Regions from separate parts of the Kineococcus haloalkalitolerans genome, predicted to be linked through region 1. Evidence: predicted binding sites of a transcription regulator. Region 1 holds the regulator's gene; each other region holds the start of a gene.
What was found. Region 1 encodes LexA, which represses DNA repair genes until DNA is damaged. Its sites were predicted from a motif close to TCGAACANNTGTTCGA; they were not measured.
Positions count from the first base shown of each region.

Region 2: a site for LexA is predicted at 2,202-2,217, ahead of ruvA (Holliday junction branch migration protein RuvA). Genes of this name have one in related genera too.
Region 3: a site for LexA is predicted at 3,158-3,173, ahead of ACRYMY_RS13545 (DUF6504 family protein). Genes of this name have one in related genera too.

Region 1 is NZ_JBJLSH010000017.1:30,454-37,692, forward strand. Features, by position in the region: gene ACRYMY_RS08695 (ATP-dependent DNA helicase) at 4-2,091, shown strand; gene ACRYMY_RS08700 (aspartate/glutamate racemase family protein) at 2,143-2,811, shown strand; gene lexA (transcriptional repressor LexA) at 2,844-3,575, opposite strand; gene ACRYMY_RS08710 (DUF2277 domain-containing protein) at 3,748-4,014, shown strand; gene ACRYMY_RS08715 (LysM peptidoglycan-binding domain-containing protein) at 4,205-4,744, shown strand; gene nrdR (transcriptional regulator NrdR) at 4,907-5,383, shown strand; gene ACRYMY_RS08725 (proteasome assembly chaperone family protein) at 5,451-6,368, shown strand; gene ACRYMY_RS08730 (pilus assembly protein CpaE) at 6,394-6,855, opposite strand; gene ACRYMY_RS08735 (NADP-dependent oxidoreductase) at 6,916-7,239, opposite strand, start outside.
Region 2 is NZ_JBJLSH010000008.1:34,528-41,766, forward strand. Features, by position in the region: gene yajC (preprotein translocase subunit YajC) at 1-254, opposite strand, end outside; gene ruvB (Holliday junction branch migration DNA helicase RuvB) at 441-1,538, opposite strand; gene ruvA (Holliday junction branch migration protein RuvA) at 1,538-2,170, opposite strand; gene ACRYMY_RS05205 (dienelactone hydrolase family protein) at 2,332-3,042, shown strand; gene ruvC (crossover junction endodeoxyribonuclease RuvC) at 3,088-3,669, opposite strand; gene ACRYMY_RS05215 (YebC/PmpR family DNA-binding transcriptional regulator) at 3,719-4,480, opposite strand; gene pdxT (pyridoxal 5'-phosphate synthase glutaminase subunit PdxT) at 4,576-5,259, opposite strand; gene ACRYMY_RS05225 (NUDIX hydrolase) at 5,334-5,861, opposite strand; gene pdxS (pyridoxal 5'-phosphate synthase lyase subunit PdxS) at 5,875-6,795, opposite strand; gene ACRYMY_RS05235 (hypothetical protein) at 6,856-7,239, opposite strand, start outside.
Region 3 is NZ_JBJLSH010000033.1:29,671-36,909, reverse strand. Features, by position in the region: gene ACRYMY_RS13565 (carotenoid biosynthesis protein) at 1-528, opposite strand, end outside; gene ACRYMY_RS13560 (monooxygenase) at 647-1,369, opposite strand; gene ACRYMY_RS13555 (alpha/beta fold hydrolase) at 1,379-2,209, opposite strand; gene ACRYMY_RS13550 (aminoacyl-tRNA deacylase) at 2,358-3,023, opposite strand; gene ACRYMY_RS13545 (DUF6504 family protein) at 3,324-3,785, shown strand; gene ACRYMY_RS13540 (SAV_6107 family HEPN domain-containing protein) at 3,929-4,477, shown strand; gene ACRYMY_RS13535 (DNA polymerase III subunit alpha) at 4,573-7,239, shown strand, end outside.

The DNA.
Region 1 (7,239 bases):
AGGATGGCCGGTGTGAGCACCACGACCTCCCCGCGCCCGGCGACGGAGACGGCCGACCCGGCTGACGGGGTCGCCGAGGACGGCGGGGTGGGCCCCGAGGAGGCCGTCGGGCTCCTGTCGGCGGTGGTGGACGTCCTGGGCGGGCAGCGGCGCGAGGGGCAGGAGCGGATGGCGCGGGCCGTCGCCGACGCCGTCGGCGCCCGCCGGCACCTGCTCGTGCAGGCCGGCACGGGCACCGGCAAGTCGATGGCCTACCTGGTCCCCGCCGCGGCCCACGCCGTGCGCACCGGCCGCGCGGTGGTCGTCACCACCGCCACGCTCGCCCTGCAGGCGCAGGTCGTCGAGCGGGACCTCCCCCGGCTGGCGCAGGCCCTCGCACCGCACCTGGAGCGCGAGCCCACGTGGGAGCTGCTCAAGGGGCGCGCCAACTACCTGTGCCGCAACAAGCTCGACGGCGGCTTCCCGGTCGAGGAGGCCGCGCTCTTCGACGTCGACGCGGCCGGTGGCGGAGGCGAGGACCCGACGGCGGGGCGCCTGGGCCGGGAGGTGGTGCGCCTGCGCGAGTGGGCGGCGACCACGACCACCGGCGACCGCGACGAGCTCGACCCCGGCGTGTCCGAGCGCGCCTGGCGCCAGGTGTCCGTGTCGGCGCGCGAGTGCCTGGGCGCCCAGCGCTGCCCGGTGGCCGCCGAGTGCTTCTCCGAGCGGGTGCGCGCCCGCGCCCGCACCGTCGACGTCGTGGTGACCAACCACGCCATGACGGCCATCGACGCCCTCGAGGGCGGCCAGCTCCTGCCCGAGCACGACCTGCTCGTCGTCGACGAGGCGCACGAGCTGGCGGACCGGGTGACGGCCGTGGCCACGGCCGAGCTGTCGGCCGCGGTCGTGGCGGCCGCGAGCCGCCGCCTGCGGCGCTCGGCGGGGGTGGTCTCCGAGGACCTGGACGACGCGGGCGTCGCGCTCGACGCCGCGCTGGAGACGGCCCCGCCGGGGCGGCTGGACCGCTGGCCGGAGCAGCTGGCCGCAGCGGTCGTCTCGGTGCGCGACGCCGCCCGCGCCTCGCTGACCCTGCTCAAGGACGCCGGCGAGGGCGAGGACGGCGAGCAGCGCGGGGCCCGCCACCTGGCGCGCACCGCCGTGCAGGAGGTCTTCACCACGGCCTCGCGCCTGGCCGACGACGCCGACCACGACGTGGCCTGGGTCAGCGGGGTCGGTGGCGGCCGCGGTCCGGGCGGCGGTGCCCGGCCCGCCCTGCACGTGGCGCCGCTGGGCGTGGCCGGCCTGCTGCGCGAGAAGGTCTTCGCCGAGCGGACCGTCGTCGCCACGTCGGCGACGCTGGCGCTCGGGGGCGCCTTCGACGCCGTCGCGGGCTCCTTCGGGCTGCGCCGGGGCGGCCCGCGGCCCGCCGACGCCGTGCCCTGGACCGGGCTGGACGTCGGCAGCCCCTTCGACTACCCGCGGCAGGGCATCCTCTACGTCGCGCGGCACCTGCCGCCGCCGGGCCGCTCCGGTGCGGACGGCGCCGTCCTCGACGAGATCGCGGCGCTCGTGGAGGCCGCCGGTGGGCGCACCCTGGGGCTGTTCTCCTCCCGCCGCGCCGCGGAGGAGGCCGCCGCGGCGGTGCGTGAGCGCCTCGGCCCGGCCCTGCCGGTCCTGTGCCAGGGCGACGACCGGCTGCCGCGCCTGGTGAGCCGCTTCGCCGACGACCCGGCGACGTCCCTGTTCGGGACGCTGTCGCTGTGGCAGGGCGTCGACGTGCCCGGACCTTCCTGCTCGCTGGTCCTCGTCGACCGCATCCCGTTCCCGCGGCCGGACGACCCGCTGCTGTCCGCCCGGGCGCGGGCCGTGGACGCCGCCGGCGGCAACGGCTTCCTGTCGGTCTCGGTCTCCCACGCCGCCGTGCGCCTGGCGCAGGGCGCCGGGCGGCTGGTGCGCGCCTCCGCCGACCGCGGTGTGGTGGCCGTCCTGGACCCGCGGCTGGCCACCGCCCGCTACGGTTCCTTCCTGCGCGCCAGCCTGCCCCCCTTCTGGGGGACGGCCTCACCGGAGGTCGCGCGGGACGCCCTGCGACGACTGCGCGCACCCGGGTGATCCTCACGACCCCCTGCTGACGGGGGTGCCGCCGGGTGGCATCCTCTCGGCGTGGCCACCGTCGGCTTCCTGCACACCGCGGACGCGCACGTCCGCACCTTCAGCGACCTCCTCGCCGAGCGGGACCGCCGCGTCGAGCCGCGCCACCTGGTCGACTCCGGGCTGCACACCGCGGCCCGCCGGTCCGGCCTGGAGCACGTGCGGCCCTCCGTCGCCGACCGGCTGCGCCGCCTCGTCGCCGAGGGCGCCGACGTCGTCGTCTGCACGTGCTCGACGGTGGGTCCGGTGGCCGAGGAGGTCGGCCTGGAGCTGGAGGTCCCCGTCCTGAGGGTGGACCGCCCGATGGCCGAGGCCGCTGTCGTGGCCGGCCGGCGCATCGCGGTCGTCAGCTCGCTGGCCGAGGCGGCGGCCAGTGCACTGCCCCTGCTGCGCGAGTGCGCCGCGGAGGCCGGGCGGGACGTGGAGCTGGTCCCGGTGGACTGCTCCGGCACCTGGCAGGCCTTCGAGGAGGGCGACCTCATCACCTACGCGACGAGCGTGGCCGAGGCGGTGCGCTGCGCCGTGCGCTCCGCCGAGCCGCCCGTCGACGTCGTCGTCCTGGCCCAGGCCAGCATGGTCGTGGCCGCGCCGCTGCTGCGGGACCTGCACGTGCCCGTGCTGACGACTCCGCGCCTGGCCGTGGAGGCCGCCGTGGAGCGCGTGGTCGGCGCCGCCATCTGATCCCCTGGCCGCGACCGGCCGGGGACGGGGCGTCAGAGCGAGCGCAGGACGGCCGTCACGCGGCCCAGCACGACCGCGTCGTCGGCGTCGATCGGCTCGTACAGGGCGTTGCGCGGCAGCAGCCGGACGTGGCCGTCCTTGCGCTGCAGCACCTTGACCGTCGCCTCGCCGTCGATCATCGCCGCCACCACGTCGCCGTTGTCGGCGGTGGGCTGCTGGCGCACGACGACCCAGTCGCCGTCGCAGATGGCGGCCTCGACCATCGAGTCGCCGACCACGCGGAGCACGAAGTGCTGGCCCGCGCCCACGATCTCCGGGGGCAGGGGGAAGACGTCCTCGACCAGCTGCTCGGCGAGGATCGGCCCACCGGCGGCGATGCGGCCCACCACGGGGACCCAGGTGGGTGCCGGGTGCTCCTCGCCGCCCCCGCTCCAGGGGCCGGTGGTGCCCTCCGCCGGCGGTGGCGCGACCACCTCCAGCGTCCGGGGCCGGCGCGGGTCCTTGCGCAGGTACCCCAGCCGCTCCAGCGTCCGCACCTGGTGGGCGACGCTGCTGGGGCTGGTCAGCCCGACCGCCGTGCCGATCTCGCGCAGGCTCGGCGGGTAGCCGTTGCGGCCCACCGCCTCGCGGATGGCCTCGAGGACCCCGCGCTGGCGGGGGGTCAGCCCGGCGGCGTCCAGCCCCCGGTCGGGCAGGGTGTGCACCGTGGCCGTCGCGTCCTCCGGCACCGGCTGTCCGGCCCGCTCCTCGACCTGGTCGGCCACCTCGGCTCCTCCTGACCCGCGCGCACCGCCGGGGACCCGGCGGCCGCCGCCCCGGCACCGGGCGGCTGCTCGACCGTAGCGCGCGGTCCGTCGCCGATCAAACACCTGTTCGAAGCGTGTCGCCGTCGCTCGCCCCTTGACGGGACCGGTCACCGCGCTCACCCTCCGCGGCATGTGCCGGAACATCCACCAGTTGCACAACGTCGAGCCGCCCGCCACGGGGCAGGAGGCCCGTGCGGCCGCGCTGCAGTACGTGCGCAAGGTCGCCGGGACGACGCGCCCCTCGCGGCGGAACCAGGAGGCGTTCGACCGGGCCGTCGACGCCGTGGCGGCGGCCACGGAGGAGCTGCTGAGCTCGCTCGTGACCACGGCGCCGGCGCGCGACCGGGAGGCCCTCGCCGCGCGGGCCCGCGAGCGCGCCGCGCGCCGCTACGCCTGAACCCGCGGGGGCGGGTCGGGCGCCGGAGCGGGCCCCGTGTCGTACCCGGGTGGCAGCGTGCGCCGCGCACGCCGGGTCGAACACCGTTCGACCGCGGTCTTGCGCACCACCGGTGCCCCGGTGGTACAACTGCCGGGCCGCTTCGAACACCTGTTCGAGCAGGCGCCCGACCGAGATGGAGGCCACCCCCGTGAGCGCCACCGCCCTCGTCCCCGTCCCGACCGTCCCGCGCCGCGCGAGCAGCCCGGCGGTCCCGGGCCGCGGTCGCCCGCCGCGCCCGGGCCGCGGCGCCCGGTCGCGCTCGTCCGCCGTCCTGGTCCTCGTGCCCACGGGCCCCGACTGCCACCGCGCGCCCGTCCCGGCCCCGCGGCGCCCGGCGCCCGCGCCGCGCGCGGTGCGCCGCCCGCTGCGCCTGACCCGGCGCGGCCGGCTGGCCCTGACCACGGCCGCGGCGACGCTGCTGACCTGCACCGCCGTCGCCGCGGTGGGGGCCGCGACGGACGGCGGCCCGGCGCCCGCGCGGGTCCCCCACGCGCCCCTGGTGACCGCCGCTTCCGCGGCGCCGGTCACGGTCACGGTCCTGCCCGGTCAGACGCTGTCGCAGATCGCGGCCCAGTGGGCCCCGGACGCCGACTGGCGCGAGGTGGCCGCGCGGATCGTCGTCCTCAACGACCTGCCCTCGCACGCGCTGCAGGCCGGTCAGCGGCTGAGCCTGCCGGTCCTGGACTGAGCCGCGGGCCGGGCGGGCGCGGGACGGGGCGCGACCGTGACGGGCGAGCAGCGCGGGACGAGCGCCGCCGGGCGGCGGCGCGGTGCGCTACCGTGCGCACCACCGGGCCCGCGCGCCGCCGCGTGCGAGGGCCGAGGCGCCACCGCGCGGGAGGGAACCGGCGTGCACTGTCCGTTCTGCCGTCACCCCGACTCGCGCGTCGTGGACTCCCGCACCACCGACGACGGCAGCAGCATCCGCCGCCGCCGGCAGTGCCCCCAGTGCTCCCGCCGCTTCACCACGGTCGAGACCGCCAGTCTGACCGTCGTCAAGCGCAGCGGCGCGGGGGAGCCCTTCAGCCGCGCGAAGATCGCCTCCGGTGTGCGCAAGGCCTGCCAGGGCCGCCCCGTCAGCGAGGACGACATCGCCCTGCTGGCCCACCGCGTCGAGGAGGCCGTCCGCTCCCAGGGGGCCGCCGAGGTCGACGCCCACCAGGTCGGGCTGGCCACGCTGCCGTTCCTGCGCGAGCTCGACGAGGTGGCCTACCTGCGCTTCGCCTCGGTCTACCAGGCGTTCGAGTCGCTCGCCGACTTCGAGGCCGCCATCCACGCCCTGCGCGCCGAGCGCGAGAGCGCCGCGGCCGGTTCGCCCGGCGCCTGAGCGTCCCGGCCCGCGCTGCCGCCGCGCCCGTCGCGGCGCGGACGGACGGCGGGGGGATGATGACCGCATGCTCGATCCCGCTGCGCTCTACCGTCTCGAGCCGGACGTCCCCCGGCTCGTCGAGCCGCCCCTCGTCGTGGCCCTGTCCGGGTTCGTCGACGCCGGCGCCGCGGTGCGCCAGGCGGTGGACCACCTGCTGGCGACCCGGCGGCACGAGCTCGTGGCGACCTTCGACGTCGACCAGCTGCACGACTACCGCGCGCGCCGCCCGCCGATGACCTTCACGGGGACGACCTGGACCTCCTACGAGCCCCCGCAGCTGCGGGTGCTGCGGGTGCTCGACGAGGACGGCTCCTCGTTCCTGCTGCTGACCGGCCCCGAGCCGGACGTGCAGTGGGAGCGCTTCAGTGCGGCCGTCTGGCAGCTGGCCGACCGGCTCGGCGCGGGGCTGACCGTCGTCCTCAACGCCGCCCCGACCGCCGTCCCGCACACCCGCCCCAGCGGGGTGACCGCCAGCGCGAGCCGGCCGGAGCTGCTGGAGGGCTACCGCACGTGGGAGGTGGAGGCGCAGGTCCCCGGTCACGTCACCGCCCTGCTGCACCTGCGCGGCGCCGAGACCGGCCGCGACGTGCTGTCCGTGCTCGCGCACGTCCCGCACTACCTGGCCGGCAACGACTACCCGGACGCCGCCGCGGTGCTGCTGCGCACCATCTCCGGCGCCACGGGCGTGGACCTGCCGGTGGGGGACCTGCTGGAGCAGGCCGCGGCCACCCGTGTCGAGGTCGACAAGCAGGTGGCCGACTCCCCGGAGGCGCAGGCCGTGGTGGCGGCCCTGGAGGAGCAGTACGACGCCTCCGGCGACGCCGGCCGCGGCACCAGCGCCGGGTCGGCCTACCTGCCCACCGCGGACGAGCTGGGCGCCGAGTTCGAGCGCTTCCTGGCCGGGCAGGACCCGCAGGAGGGTGAGCCGGGCCCCGGGCGCTGAACCGCGGCCGGGTGCGGCCGGGGCGTCAGGCGGTGCGCGCCGAGGACGCCCCGGCGGTCCCGGTGCTGCCGCCGGGGGCCCCGGACAGGTGGTGCAGCAGCGCCAGGGCGTAGGCGCACGCGGGGTCGGGGTCCTCGAAGGCGTCCGCGCCGTGCTCGTCGAGCAGCAGCACGCGGTGCACCGTGCCCTCGGGCCCGTCGCGCCGCTCCAGCCGGGTGAAGCGGTCGCCCAGCTGCTCGCGCAGCTGGTGCTCGGCCGGCAGCCAGCACGCGTCGGGCTGGTCGACGGAGTCGAGCGCCCACTCGGTGGTGCCGTTGAACCCGATGAAGCTGCCGGTGGGGTGGTCGTGCACCTCGACGGTCATGTCGCTGAGGGTGAAGACGTCCTCGTCCATGCCGCGGTGCGGCAGGACGAACCGGTCACCCGGGGCCGGTGCCCAGTGCAGGCCCGCCTCCTTCAGCCGCAGCGCCAGGTCGACGGAGATCACCCGACCAGCATGGACCCGTGCGGCGCGGCGCGCAGCGCGGGCCGGGTCCCCGGCCCCCGGTCAGCGGTGGCCGGCGCGGACGAGCATCTTGCCGGTGTTGGCGCCCCGCAGCAGCCCGATGAGGGCGTCCGGAGCGTGCTCCAGGCCCTCGACGACCGTCTCGCGCGCCACCAGCGAGCCGTCGGCCAGCCAGCCGCCCACCTCGCGCTCGAACTCCGGGCGCAGGTCGGCGAAGTCGCCGACGATGAACCCCTGCAGCCGCAGCCGCTTGCCGACGACGGAGAACAGGTTGCGCGGCCCGGGCGGGGCCGAGGCCAGGTCCCGCGGGGAGTTGTAGGCGGCCACGCTGCCGCACAGCGCGAAGCGGGCGTGGTCGTTGGCCAC
Region 2 (7,239 bases), on a different contig from region 1:
ACGACCCGCGCCACCGCCCGGCGGCTCCAGCGCGTGCGCACGCCGGGGGCGACCTCGAGGGTGACGACGTCGCCCTCCACGTCCACGACGGTCCCGTACGCGCCCGAGGTCGTCATGACCTCCGACCCCGGCGCGACGCTGTTCTGCAGGTCCTGCTGGGCCCGCTGCTGCTTGCGCGTCCTGCTGAACATGAAGACCAGCAGGCCCACCATGAGGAGCAGGAAGACCAGCTGGCCACCACCTCCACCACCCACGACATCCCTTCCCGCACCGGTGGGACGACGGCTCACCGGCGCACACGCCGACCTCCGTGCCGGCGCGGCGGGCCCACGCCCCGCCCGGGGGAGGTCCGCGGGCGGGCGTCGGCCGGACGCCCGGCGAGTCTAGACGTCTCACCCGTCCGGCCCTGCCGCCCGCCGCGGCGCGTCACGCCCCGCTCGCTACCCGTCGTCCTCCGCGCCGGTGTCCGCCCCGGTGTCCGCGTCGTCCAGCGGCAGCTGCCAGACGGCGTCGCGCGGCGGGGTCAACCCCAGGTGCTGCCACGTCTGCGGCAGCGCGACGCGCCCGCGCGGGGTGCGCCCCAGCAGCCCCTCGCGCACGAGGAACGGCTCGGCGACCGTCTCGACGGTCTCGGCCTCCTCCCCCACGACGACCGCCAGCGTGGACAGCCCGACCGGCCCGCCGCCGAAGCGGCGGCACAGGGCGTCCAGGACCGCCCGGTCCAGGCGGTCCAGGCCCTTCTCGTCGACCTCGTAGACCTCCAGGGCCGCCCGCGCGGCGCGGCGGTCGACGATGCCCGAGCCGCGCACCTGCGCCCAGTCGCGCACGCGGCGCAGCAGCCGGTTGGCGATGCGCGGCGTCCCGCGCGAGCGCCCGCCGATCTCCGCGGCCCCCTCGGCCGTCAGCTGCACCCCCAGCAGGCTCGCGGAGCGGCGCAGCACCTGCACCAGCTCCTCGGGCGAGTAGAAGTCCAGGTAGCCGGTGAAGCCGAAGCGGTCGCGCAGGGGCGCGGGCAGCAGGCCGGCGCGGGTGGTGGCCCCCACCAGCGTGAACCGCGGCAGCTCCAGCGGGATGGCCGTGGCCCCCGGGCCCTTGCCCACGACGACGTCGACCCGGAAGTCCTCCATCGCCATGTAGAGCATCTCCTCCGCCGGCCGGGCCATGCGGTGGATCTCGTCGAGGAAGAGCACCTCGCCCTCGTCGAGGGAGCTCAGCACGGCCGCCAGGTCCCCGGCGTGCTGGATGGCCGGACCGCTGGACTGGCGCAGGGGGGCGCCCATCTCCGACGCCACGATCATCGCCAGGGTCGTCTTGCCCAGGCCGGGCGGGCCGGAGAAGAGGACGTGGTCGCTCGGCGCGCCGCGCGCGCGGGCGGCGTCCAGGACGAGCGAGAGCTGCTCGCGCACCACCTTCTGCCCGACGAACTCCTCCAGCCCGTGCGGACGCAGGGCGCTCTCGGCGGCCCGCTCGCGCTCGTCGGCGCCGCCGGTGACCAGCCGCTCCCCCGCCCCGGGGCGACCCTCGCCGTAGCCGCTCATCAGCGGCCCGACAGCCGGCGCAGGGCCGCGCGCAGCGTCGCGGCGACGTCGAGCGCACCGGCGTCCCCGCCGTCCGCTCCGGCGTCGTCGGCGGCGAGGACCGCGTCGACGGCGTCCCCGGCCTGCTTGACGGGGTAGCCCAGCCCGACGAGGGCGTCCACCACCTGCTGGGTGCGCGGGTCGGCGCCGTCCGCGGCCGCGGCGGGGGCGGCCGGCAGCGGCCCGTCGGAGGGCGGGCCGAGGCGGTCGCCCAGCTCCAGGCAGATGCGCTGCGCGCCCTTCTTGCCGATGCCCGGCACCCGCACCAGCGCGGCGTGGTCCTCGGCGGCCACGGCGGCGCGCAGCCCGTCGGGCCGGTGCACCGCGAGCATCGCCAGCGCCAGGCGCGGCCCGACCCCCGAGACGGTCTGCAGCACTTCGAACACCTCCCGCTCGTCGGCGTCGGCGAAGCCGAACAGCGTCAGGGAGTCCTCGCGCACCACCAGGCTCGTGGCCAGCATCGCCTCCTCGCCCACGCGCAGCCCGGCCAGCGTGCCCGGTGCGGCCTGCACGAGGATCCCGGCGCCGCCCACCTCGACGACCACCGAGTCCAGCCGCACGGCGAGCACCTGCCCGCGCACCGACGCGATCACCGATCCCCCTCACCCGCCGGGCGGGGCCCGCGCGAACACCTGTACGAACGGGACCACGCTAGCGCGGCGCCGCGACACGGGGGACGTCGGCGCGCCGCCCGCGCGCGGCACCGCGGGGCGACGGGCTGCGCGATCACCGCCGGGGCGGCAGAGTCGGGCCGGTGAGCCACGAGCAGCACGAGAACCCGCGCCAGAACGTCACCTTCCCCGCCACCGACGACGCCGGCGCCGACCACGCGCACGGCTACCTCGCCCTGCCCGCCGACGGCGGCGGGCCGGGCGTGGTGGTCGTCCAGGAGTGGTGGGGGCTGACCGACCACGTCGTCGCGATCACCGACCGGCTGGCGTCCGAGGGCTTCGTCGCCCTGGCCCCCGACCTGTACGGCGGGCGCACCACCCACGACAGCGAGGAGGCGGCGCGCTTCATGACCGAGCTGCCGCCGGACCGCGCCGCCCGCGACCTGGCCGGCGCGGTGACGTACCTGCTGCAGCGGCCCGAGACGACCTCCGCCACCGTCGGGGCCGTCGGCTTCTGCATGGGCGGCGCGTTCGTGCTCAGCCTCGCCGCGCAGCAGGGGGAGCGGATCGGGGCGGCCGTGCCCTGGTACGGCGTGCCCGGCCCGGACACGGACTTCACGGGGCTGCGGGCGCCGGTGCTCGGCCACTTCGGCGCCGAGGACACCTCGGTGCCGCTGGACGCGGTGCGCGCCATGGCCGAGCGGGTGCGCGAGCAGGCCGGCGTCGAGGTGGACCTGCAGGTGTACCCGGCGCCGCACGCCTTCTACAACGACGAGCGCCCGAACTACCGGCCGGAGAGCGCCGAGCTGGCCTGGGAGCGCACGACGGGCTTCCTGCGCCGGCACGTGCGCTGAGGCGCGGGCGCGGCGGCCCGGCGCCGATCGGGCCGGTCGGCCCGGTCAGCGGGCGACGGCCCCGGCCCGACGCGCGGCCCGCTCGGCCTCGGCGTAGGCGTTGCGCCGGCCGGTGACCAGCGCGCGGTGGGCGGCGTCCTCCAGCCGGGAGGCGCCCCCGCCGCGCCACAGGTGGCACAGGGCCAGCGCGAGGGCATCGGCGGCGTCGGCGGGCTTCGGCGCCTCCGCCAGGCCGAGGATGCGCGTCACCATCGCGGTGACCTGCTGCTTCTCCGCGCGCCCGGACCCCGTCACGGCGGCCTTGACCTCGCTGGGCGTGTGCATGGCCACCGGCAGCCCGCGCCGGGCTGCGGCCACGAGCACGAGCCCGGCGGCCTGGGCGGTGCCCATCACCGAGCGCACGTTGGACTGGGCGAAGACCCGCTCGACGGCCACGACGTCCGGGGCGTGCCGGTCCAGCCACGCGTCCAGGCCCTCGCTGATCGCCAGCAGCCGCTGCTCGACCGGGTCGGTCGCCGGGGTGCGCACCACGCCCACGTCGACCGCGACGGGACGGCGGCCGCGACCGGAGTCGACGACGCCCAGGCCGCAGCGGGTCAGCCCCGGGTCCACCGCCAGCACGCGCACGGCCCCACCCTCGCACGCTCGCGGGGGCGGGGCCGGGCGGCGCGCTCGCTCAGGCGTCCTCGAGGGCCGCCATGACGTCGTCGGAGACGTCGTAGTTCGCGTACACGTTCTGCACGTCGTCGCAGTCGTCGAGGGCGTCGACGAGCTTGAACACCTTGGTGGCGCCGTCGGCGTCCAGCGGCACCTGCACGCTGGGCACGAAGCTGGCGTCGGCGGAGTCGTAGTCGATGCCGGCGGCCTGCAGGGCCTCGCGCACGGCCACCAGGTCGGTGGCCTCGCTGACCACCTCGAAGGTGTCGCCCTGGTCGCTGACCTCCTCCGCGCCGGCCTCGAGCACGGCGGTGAGCACGTCGTCCTCGGTGAGGTCCGTGCCCTCCTTGCCGATGACGACGACGCCCTTGCGGCTGAACATGTACGACACGCTGCCGGGGTCGGCCATCGAGCCGCCGTTGCGCGTCATGGCCGTGCGGACCTCCATGGCCGCGCGGTTCTTGTTGTCGGTGAGGCACTCCACGAGGAGGGCGACGCCGTTGGGGCCGTAGCCCTCGTACATGATCGTCTGCCAGTCGGCGCCGCCGGCCTCCGCGCCCGAGCCGCGCTTGACGGCGCGGTCGATGTTGTCGGCGGGCACGGACGACTTCTTGGCCTTCTGGATGGCGTCGAAGAGCGTCGGGTTGCCGGCCGGGTCGCCCCCGCCGGTGCGCGCCGCGACCTCGATGTTCTTGATGAGGCGCGCGAACATCTTGCCGCGCTTGGCGTCGATGACGGCCTTCTTGTGCTTGGTCGTCGCCCACTTGGAGTGGCCGGACATCGTGCTACCTCCGCCTGTGTCCGCCCCGGCTCGCGCTCGGGACGTGCTCGGGACCTGCTTCGGGACGTGCTGGGGACCTGCTCGGGCTCGCCGCGTCAGGCGTCCTGCGCCGCCCGTCCCCCGACCCGCTCGCGCACCATCGCCACGAAGCCGCGGTGCACCCGGTCGTCCCCGGTGATCTCGGGGTGGAACGACGTCGCCAGCAGAGCGCCGTGCCGCACCGCGACGATCCTACCCGCGGCCGGGCCGCTGCCCACGCGCGCGAGGACCTCCACGTCCGGTCCGGCGTCCTCCACCCACGGCGCGCGGATGAAGACGGCCCGCACCGGCGGGCCGTCCCCGGTCAGCGCGTCCAGCGGGAGGTCCTCCTCCCAGCTCTCCACCTGCCGGCCGAAGGCGTTGCGGCGCACCGTGACGTCCAGCCCGCCGAGGGTCCGCTGGTCCGGCGCGCCGTCCAGCACCCGGTCGGCCAGCAGGATCATGCCCGCGCACGAGCCGTAGACGGGCAGCCCCTGCGCGACGCGCCGGCGCAGCGGCTCGCGCAGCTCGAAGGTGCGCAGCAGCCGGTCGATGGTCGTCGACTCCCCGCCGGGCAGCACGAGGCCGTCGACCGCCTCCAGCTCGGCGGGGCGGCGCACGCGGACCGCGCGGGCGCCACCGGCCTCGAGCGCGGCCAGGTGCTCGCGCACGTCGCCCTGCAGGGCCAGGACCCCGACGAGGGGGCGGTCCGCAGCCGCGGGGGCGCCGGTCGGGGGCGTGGGCGGGGGCGGGGTGGTCACCGCAGGAGGGTAGGCGCGCGGGCACGCCGCGCCGGGGGCGGGTGGCGCGCTCGCGGGCCCGGCGCCGGGGCGGTTCAGCCGATGACGCGCGGCGGGCCCGACCAGGCCGGTGGCAGGTCGGCCAGCAGCGCCGGCAGGTCGGCCGGGTAGTACGTGTCGCCCGAGGCGGCCAGCTCGTCCGGGTGCCACCAGCGCACGTCGGTCAGGGTCGCCAGCTCCAGGGCCGTCCACCCGGCGCGCGACAGCCGCGCACCGGCGCCCAGGCGCAGCACGAAGAACTCCTCCCGCTGCCGGCACGCGCGTCCCAGGTACGGGAAGTCGGCGGTGCGCACCCAGACCGGGCCGGCGAGGTCGCCGGGGGCCACGGCCAGGCCCGTCTCCTCGCGCAGCTCGCGGGCCGCGGCGTCGCGGGCCGCCTCGCCGGCGCCGCGGCCGCCGCCGACGGTGAACCACCACGCCTCGCCGGGACGCTCCGGGTCGGTGCCCCGCACGAGCAGGACGCGCCCCGCGTCGTCGAGGACGACGACGCGGGAGGCGTCCCGGGTGCGGGTGCCGTCGGGGGCGGTGCCCCACTCCGGCCCCAGCGGGTCGTGCCCGCTCAGGGGGTCCAGCGGGTCACCAGCCCCGCTGGGCCAGGCGGTGCGGCTCGGGGATCGCCTCGACGTTGAGCCCGACCATGGCCTCGCCCAGCCCGCGGCTGACCTTCGCGATGACGTCGGGGTCGTCGTGGAAGGTCGTGGCCTGGACGATGGCCTCGGCGCGCCGGGCAGGGTCGCCGGACTTGAAGATGCCCGAGCCGACGAAGACGCCGTCGGCGCCCAGCTGCATCATCATCGCCGCGTCGGCCGGGGTGGCGATGCCGCCGGCGGTGAACAGCACGACGGGCAGCCTCCCGGCCTCGGCGACCTCGCGGACCAGCTCGTACGGCGCCTGCATCTCCTTGGCGGCCACGTACAGCTCGTCGGGGGCCATCGAGCGCAGCCGGTTGACCTCGGCGCGGATGGTGCGCATGTGCGTCACCGCGTTGGACACGTCGCCGGTGCCGGCCTCGCCCTTGGAGCGGATCATCGCGGCGCCCTCGGTGATGCGGCGCAGCGCCTCGCCCAGGTTCGTCGCCCCGCACACGAAGGGCACGGTGAAGGCGCGCTTGTCGATGTGGTGGGCGTAGTCGGCGGGGGTGAGGACCTCCGACTCGTCGACGTAGTCCACGCCCAGGGCCTGCAGCACCCGCGCCTCGACGAAGTGGCCGATGCGCGCCTTGGCCATGACGGGGATGGACACCGCGTCGATGATCGACTCGATCATGTCGGGGTCGCTCATGCGGGACACGCCGCCCTCGGCGCGGATGTCGGCGGGGACGCGCTCGAGGGCCATGACGGCCACGGCGCCGGCGTCGGCGGCGATCCTCGCCTGCTCGGCGGTGACCACGTCCATGATCACGCCGCCCTTGAGCATCTCGGCCATGCCGCGCTTGACGCGGTCGGTGCCGATGACGGGTCCGCCGGTGGTCTGCTCGCTGGTCACGTCGGTGCTCACGGTCGGTCCGGCCTCGCGATCCTGTGCTGGGGAGGGTGGGGGCGCTGTGCCCGCACGATCCTACGAGCCGCCGCGGGTGCCGGGCTCCCCGGCGGCACCCGCCCCGGGCGCGGGGACGCCGCCCTCGTCGGCCGTCCACGGCCGGCCGGTGCCGTCGTCGAAGTCGGCGGTCTCGGGCAGCCGCGCGTGCCCGGCCAGCCGCCCCCACCGCACGACGCGCTTGCCCCGCAGCCGCAGCGTCTGCACGACGGCGTCGTTGTGGAAGCGGCGCGCCAGCTGCGCGCGCCGGCCGGCTCGGCGCACGCGCGCGACGGCTTCGGCGGCGCCCGGCACGGGCCGGCCCGCGGCGTCCCCGCCGTCGGCGTCCTCGCCGAGCGCGCGGTCCAGGGCGTCGCTCAGGACGCTCTCGGCGCGCCAGCGCTGCACGTCGTCGGCGTGGGCGGC
Region 3 (7,239 bases), on a different contig from region 1:
GGGCAGGTGCGGGTGCGGCACCTCGAACGCCCAGTGCCCCGCGGCCGTCATCTGCGGGTCCAGGAACAGGTCCCAGCTGGCCAGGGTCCACGCGGCCGCGGCGACGACCGCGCCGTCGCGACGGCGGCCCGGCGGCAGCCGCCGCGCCAGCCGGCGGCCCAGCTGCACGGCCGGGTGCGCCACCATCGTCCACGCCAGCGGCACGACGACGGGCACGTCCAGCACCTGCGGGCCCAGCGTCCCGGCGTAGCGGTAGCGGCCGAACGGCCGGCCGGTGCGGGTGCCGACGGCCTCCGCCAGCAGCCCCAGCCCGCCGGCCACGGCCAGCGTGCGCACCGCCCCGCGCGCCCCGCCGCGGCGCGCGGCGTCCGCCACGGCCGCCGCGCTGAAGACCCCCACCGAGCCGATGGTCGTGCGGCGCAGCCGCTCCCCGCGCAGCAGCGGGTGGGCGACCTGGCTCAGGACGGCGGCGCCCGTCAGGACGCCGGTCACCGCGCGCAGGGCGCGGGAGGGCGGGCGGTGGGGCACCCGGTCACTCTAGGGACGGGCGGCGACACCGGCCCCGCGGGACCTCCGTGCCGGCCCCCGCGACGCTCAGGACGGCAGCAGCCACCGCAGCGCCAGGAGCCCGAGCGCCACCGCGACCTCACGGGGTGCGCCCGTCGACCGTCCCCTCCAGCCCCTCGACCGCGAAGCGCGCGAACAGCTCCTCGGCGTACCAGCCCTCGCGGGGGGTGCGGACCATGACGTCGCGGTGCGCGGCGCCCCGGTGGGCGAACCCGCTCAGCGCGTCGGCGGACTCCCACAGCGAGAAGGTGCCCTGGTAGCCGAGCGGCGCCTCGCCCAGGCCGACGGCGAACCGCAGGCCCGGCACCGTCCGCAGCTCCGCGGCCACCGGCGGCACCGCCCGCCAGAAGGACAGCGCCCGCCCCGGGCGCAGGCGGGCCCGCGTCACCGAGGCCACCGGCCCCGCGTGCGGCGCGCCCGCGGCGGGACCGAACGGCTCGCGCCCCGACCAGCGGCCGCGGCTGCTCAGCGGCCGCAGCTCGGCGCGCAGCGTCTCGCTCGCCGCCCGCCGCCAGGCGCGCGCCGTCGCGGAGCGCTCGAAGGCGGCCGCGTCGGCCGCGGAGTCCCAGGCGACGAGCGCGGCCCAGCGCAGCGGGTCCGCGTCGCGGACGGTGAAGGTGCGCCCGTCCCCGGTGCCGAGCATCTTGCGGAAGCGCGCGCCGGGGGTGCGGGCGAGCAGGACCCGGTCCAGGGCCATCCGCCCCAGGGCGAGGGGCACGGCGCGGGGCGGCACCGTCCACAGGTGGAGGGTGACCAGCGCGGGCGGCGGCTCGGCGGGCTGCTCGGGGGGCTGGGCGGGCACCAGCGGACCCTACGTCCGTCCCGCGGGCGCGGCCCGCCCGTCGTCCCCGCCCCCGTCTCCACGCCCGGGCTCGTGGGCGGCGACGTGGGCGCGCACCAGGCGGGCGACGTCGGCGGGCCGGTCCCACGCGGGCACGTGCCCGCAGCGCTCCCAGCGCTCCCAGCGCGCGCCCGGCGGGGCGAGCTCGCGCCGCAGGTACTCCGGCGGCAGGACGCGGTCGCGGGCACCGGTCACGACGACGACCGGCACCCGCACGTCCGCCGCGCGGGTGAACGACCCGGCGGCGAGGGCCGCGTCCGCCGCGGGGTAGCCCGGTGCTGAGGCGACCGCCTCCAGGGCGTCCCGCGCGAGCGCCACCGGCAGCGCGCGGGGGGCCGCGCTGGTCGCCGTGAACGCCAGCGTGCGCCCGACCGCCCCCGTGACGAACCCCTCGGGCAGGTGCCGCGCCCAGCGGGCCAGCCGCTGGCCGGTCGGCAGCAGCGGTGGCCGTCGCCGCGCGCTGCGCCACAGCCCCGCCGGGGTCAGGGCGGTCAGGCTGGCCAGCGCGGGGGTCGACGGGTCGTCCCGCGCGGCGGCCTCCAGCGCGACCCACCCGCCGAAGGAGTGCCCGACCAGGTGCACCGGGCGGCCGTCCTCCCCGCGCAGGCGCACCGCCAGCCGCAGCAGCCGCCGGCCCAGGGCGGCCGGCGCCATGGCGTCCGCCCCGTCGGCCGGGCCCAGGGCGGGGCTGAGCCCGTGCCCGGGCAGGTCGACCAGCAGCAGCCGGTGGTCGCGCCCGAGGTCGCCCGTGACGGGCGCCCACGCGGTCGAGGCGCCGCCGAGGCCGTGCACGAGCAGCACGCGGGGCGCCGCCGGGTCGCCGGTCCCCGGGGCCGTGGTGCACAACCCCTCCGGCCCGGTGCCGGCCCCCGGTGCTGTCGCGCCCACGTCCCGTGCACGCCCGGGAGGCGCGGGCGGTTCCCGCCCGCCGCTCACCGGCCGTCGCGGGTCAGCCCAGTTCGACCGGGTGCCCGGCGGTCAGGCGCAGCAGCTCGTCGTAGCGGGTGCGGAACACCGCGCGGGGGTGGCCCGCCGGGACCTGCACGACCGGGTGCACGGCGAGCGCGACGTCGACGAACGTCGTCAGGGCCGCGGGCAGGCCCACGGGTGCGGCGCTGCCCGGCGCGGCCCCGGTGAGCCGGTGCGCGAGCGCGTCGTCGGCGGGGTCCAGCCGCGCCAGGCCCAGGACCCCCGCGAGCACGCCCGGCAGGGTGCGGTGCACGCCCGCGCGGACCACGAGGACGGGTTCGTCCGGGCGCACGTCGACCCCGCCGGTGCCGATCGCGCCCGCGGGCAGGCCCGCCCGGCTGCAGCGGGCCACGAGCACCCCGGTCACCGCCAGGGCCTCGGGGGGCACGCCGAGGTGGGCGGCCCGGGCGGCGGGGTCGTCGAGACCGGGCGGCAGTTCCACGACGGTGCCGGCCGCGGCGAGGGCCGCCAGGGCGGCGGCGGTGGCGACGACCGCGGGGTGCTCACCGGGGTGCCCGCTCGGCTCGTCCCGCGGGGCGGTGGCCGTCCGCGCCGGCCCGGTCACCCCGGTCGGCCCCGGACCGTCGCGCACCCGGTTCCCGCGCGCGGGGGAGCGGTGCAGCAGGACGGGCGGCGTCCACCTCATGCCCCTGCACGGTAGGCCGCGGGGGGACCCGCGGCGCGGTGGACCGGGTCCCCGGCCGGGGCGCCCCGGCGTCCACCGGGGCGCCGTTCCCCGTTGACGCGGTCGGGGAGGCGTGGTGTACCGTCGATCACAGTTCGAACAGGTGTTCGAACGCCGCGGCCGCCCGGCGGTGCGGGTGGACGGGAGAGGGGAAGCTCCCGCCCGTCCGCCCGCCGGGTGCGTCGTGGAGCCGTCTTCCCCCGGCTCGCCCGCCGCCGGAGCCCTCCGGCGGCGCCGGCTCGAGGAGGGGAGGCAGGTCCGGTGAGACGGTTCTGCGACACCGTGCACGTCCGCTCCGGCGCGATCGGCGACGACGAGGCCGCTCCGGTGCAGTTCGTCTGGCGCGGCCGTCTGTACGTGGTCCGTTCCGTGCTCTCGCACTGGCGCGAGCGCCTGGCCTGGTGGGAGCAGCCAGCCGTCGCCGCCGTCCACGGCGACGGCGCCGGCACCGCGGGCACGGCGCCCGCACCGCAGCGCGCCGGGTCCGTCCTGGAGGTCGGCGACCTCGAGCGCGAGGTCTGGCGGGTCGAGGCGGGGGTCGGCCGGGTCTCCGCCGTCGGCGTGTACGACCTCGCCCGCCGGGCCGCTCCCGGCACGGCCGCCGCGGACGGCGGTGGTCGCGGACGGGGGCTCGTGTCGGAGGCGGCTGGTACCCCTGGCCCTGGCGCCGGGGACGGGACCACCGGGGACGACGAGTGGGTCCTGCTGCGCGTCGCGGACTGACCGCGCGGCGGGCACCGGTCCCGCGCACCGCGCGCCACGCACCTCCAACGCTCCAGCAGCACCGCTCCAGCACCGCAGCACCAGCACGACGGGTGGGACGACAGCACGCAGGCGCCGGCTCCGGCCGGCGCGGGAGGAGGACCATGACCACCGCGGCCGACACCTCGCGGGGCCGGCGCGCCACCGCGCGGTACGGCGTCCCGCCGGACGCGCCGGACGCGCCGGAGCCGGGGCCGCGGCCCCTCACGACCGCCGCCCTCGACCTGCTCGACCGCTCCGAGCGCGAGCTGCTCGCCGCCTTCCGCGCCGAGGACCCCGCCGAGCGGTACGTGCACGCCCACCTCGCCGCCCTGCGCGCCGGGGCGGCCGTCCTGGCCGTCCACCCCGGGCCCGTCCCCGCGACGCCCGCCCGCCGGAGCGGCACCGCGACCGGGCGGGCACCGGCCGCCCCCCGCCGGCGCCGCGGCGGCCCGCGCAGCGTCTGGGAGGTGCTGCCGCAGCTGGCGCCCGAGCTGACCGTCTGGGCCGCCGAGTTCACCGCCAGCGCCGCGCGCCGCGCCGCGGTCGAGGCCGGCCGCACCGGGGTGGTCGACGCCGCGGCCGCCGACACCCTGCTCGCGGCGGCGGAGGCGTTCCACCACGCGGTCGAGGACGTCCTCGGGCTCTCGCGCACGCACCCGCTGGCGGGCTGACCGCCGGCACCCGCACCACCAGCACCGCACCACCACCAGCACCACGAACCACCGCTGCTCCGTCCTTCCCCGCGGGCGTGACCGCAGAGGACCCGATGCACCACCCCGTCCCCACCCCCCGCACCGCCCCCCGCGCCGCTGCTGCCGTCCCCGCCCGGCCCGCACCGCCGTTCACCCACCTGCACGTCGCCTCCGGGTACTCGCTGCGCCACGGCACCTCCACCCCGGCGGCACTCGTCGAGCGGGCCGCCGCGCTCGGGATGGACTCCCTGGCGCTGACCGATCGCGACGGTCTGTACGGGGCGGTGAAGTTCGTCCGCGCCTGCCAGGACGCCGGCCTGGCTCCGGTCCTCGGGGTCGACCTGGCCACCGGGCCCTCCAGCGGCTCCTCCGGCGCGCGGTCCGCCGGAGGGCCCCGCACCGCCCGGCCGGGGACGGACCGGCGCGCACCCGCCCGCGGTGGGCGGGCGGTCGACCCGCGGCTGCCGCGCGCGACGGTCCTGGCCCTGGGCGACGCCGGCGCCGGGAACGGCTGGGGCGCCCTGTGCGAGCTGGTCAGCGCCGCCCACCTGGGCGCCGAGCGCGGCCGGCCGCTCGCGCCCGCCGAGCTGGTCGCCGCCCACGCGCACGCCCCGCGCGGGGGCGCGGCCCTCGCGGTCCTGCTCGGGCCGTCCTCGCCGGTGGGGCGGGCGGTGCTCACCCACCGCGACGACCTCGCCCGCGAGCACCTGCACCGGTGGGCGCGGCTCCTGCCGCCGGGCAGCCTGCACGTGGAGGTCGTCCACCACCACGCCCGGCCGGGCACCCCCGGCGCCCTCGACCAGGCCGCGCGCACGCTGCTGCTGGCCCGCGAGGCCGGTGTCCCCGCGGTCCTGACCGCCGCGGCGCGCTGCGCCACCGCGCGCGAGGCGCCCACCGCCGACCTGCTCGACGCGGTGCGCCGGCTCGTGCCCCTGGACACCCGGCACGTGGACCGCACCACGGCGCAGGAGCACCTGCTGCCGTCGGCGGACATGGCCCGCACCGCGGCCGACGTCGCCCGCGCGGCCGGCGGCGGGGACGAGCTGGCCCGTGAGCTGCTCACCGCCACCCGGGCGCTCGCGCAGCGCGCGCGCCTGGACCCCCGCGCCGACCTCGGGATCGGCGAGCACCACCTGCCCGACCGCGAGGCGCTCGGGCTGGCGCCGGGCGAGGACCCCGACGCCGTGCTGCGCGCCCGCTGCGAGGCGGGCGTCGGCCGCTGCTACCCGGGGGCGGGGCCCGCGCAGGAGGAGCGGGTGCGCCGGCGCCTGGAGGAGGAGCTGCGCACCGTGGCCGCGACGGGCTTCGCCGCCTACTTCCTCACCGTGGCCGACGTGTGCGACCTGGTGCGCGGGCTGGGGGTGCGGGTCGCCGCCCGCGGGTCCGGGGCGGGCAGCCTGGTCAACCACCTGCTGGGGATCTCCGGCGTCGACCCGCTGGAGCACGGCCTGCTGATGGAGCGGTTCCTCAACCCCCTGCGCGGGCAGCTGCCCGACATCGACCTCGACGTCGAGTCCGCCCGCCGCGAGGAGGTCTACGGGGCGGTGCTCGACCGGTTCGGCGGCCGGCGGGTGACGTGCGTGTCGATGATGGACACCTACCGCGTCCGGCACGCCGTGCGCGACGTCGGCGCCGCCCTCGGGATGCCGCCGGCGGAGGTCTCCGCGATCGCCACGGCGTTCCCGCACGTGCGGGCCCGCGACGCGCGCGCCGCCGTCGCCGACCTGCCCGAGCTGCGCCGCAGCGGTCTGGGCGAGGAGCGCCTGGACGCGTTCTTCGACCTCGTCGAGCGCCTGGACGGCCTGCCCCGCCACCTCGCCCTGCACCCCTGCGGCGTCGTCCTGTCGGGGACGGGGCTGCTGCGGCGCACCCCGGTCGAGGCGAGCTGGAAGGGGTTCCCCGTCAGCCAGTTCGACAAGGACGACGTGGAGGACCTGGGGCTGCTCAAGCTCGACGTGCTCGGCATCAGGATGCAGTCGGCGATGGCCCACGCGGTGCGGGAGGTCGTCCGCGTCGACGGCGTCGAGCTCGACCTCGACGACCGCGCGCAGGTGCCGCTGGACGACCCGGCGACCTTCCGGCTGGTGCGCTCCACCCGGACGCTGGGCTGCTTCCAGGTCGAGTCGCCCGGCCAGCGGGAGCTGGTCGGCAAGTTCGCCCCCTCCACCTTCGCCGACCTCGTCGTCGACATCTCCCTGTTCCGGCCGGGGCCGGTGAAGTCGGACATGGTGACGCCGTTCCTGCGGGCCCGGCAGGGCTGGGAGGCGCCGCGCTACCCGGACGAGCGGCTGCGGCCCGTGCTGGAGGAGACGTGCGGGGTCGTCGTGTTCCACGAGCAGGTGGTCCGGATCCTCGAGGCGACCACCGGGCACGGGCTCGCGGCCGCCGACGAGTACCGGCGCCACCTGGGCACCCGCACCGGCCAGCGGGAGCTGGAACCGCAGTTCCGGCGCCGCGCCCTCGAGCGCGGGTACCCGCCGGCGACGGTGGACGCGGTGTGGGAGGTGCTGACCGCGTTCGCCTCCTTCGGGTTCTGCAAGGCGCACGCGGCGGCGTTCGCGCTGCCGACGTACCAGTCGGCGTGGCTGAAGGCGCACCACCCGGCGGCGTTCCTGGCGGGCGTGCTCACCCACGACCCGGGCATGTACCCCAAGCGGCTGCTGCTGGACGACGCCCGCCACCTCGGCGTCGCCGTCCTGGGCCCGGACGTCGACCGCTCCGGCGACGTCTACCGGGTCGAG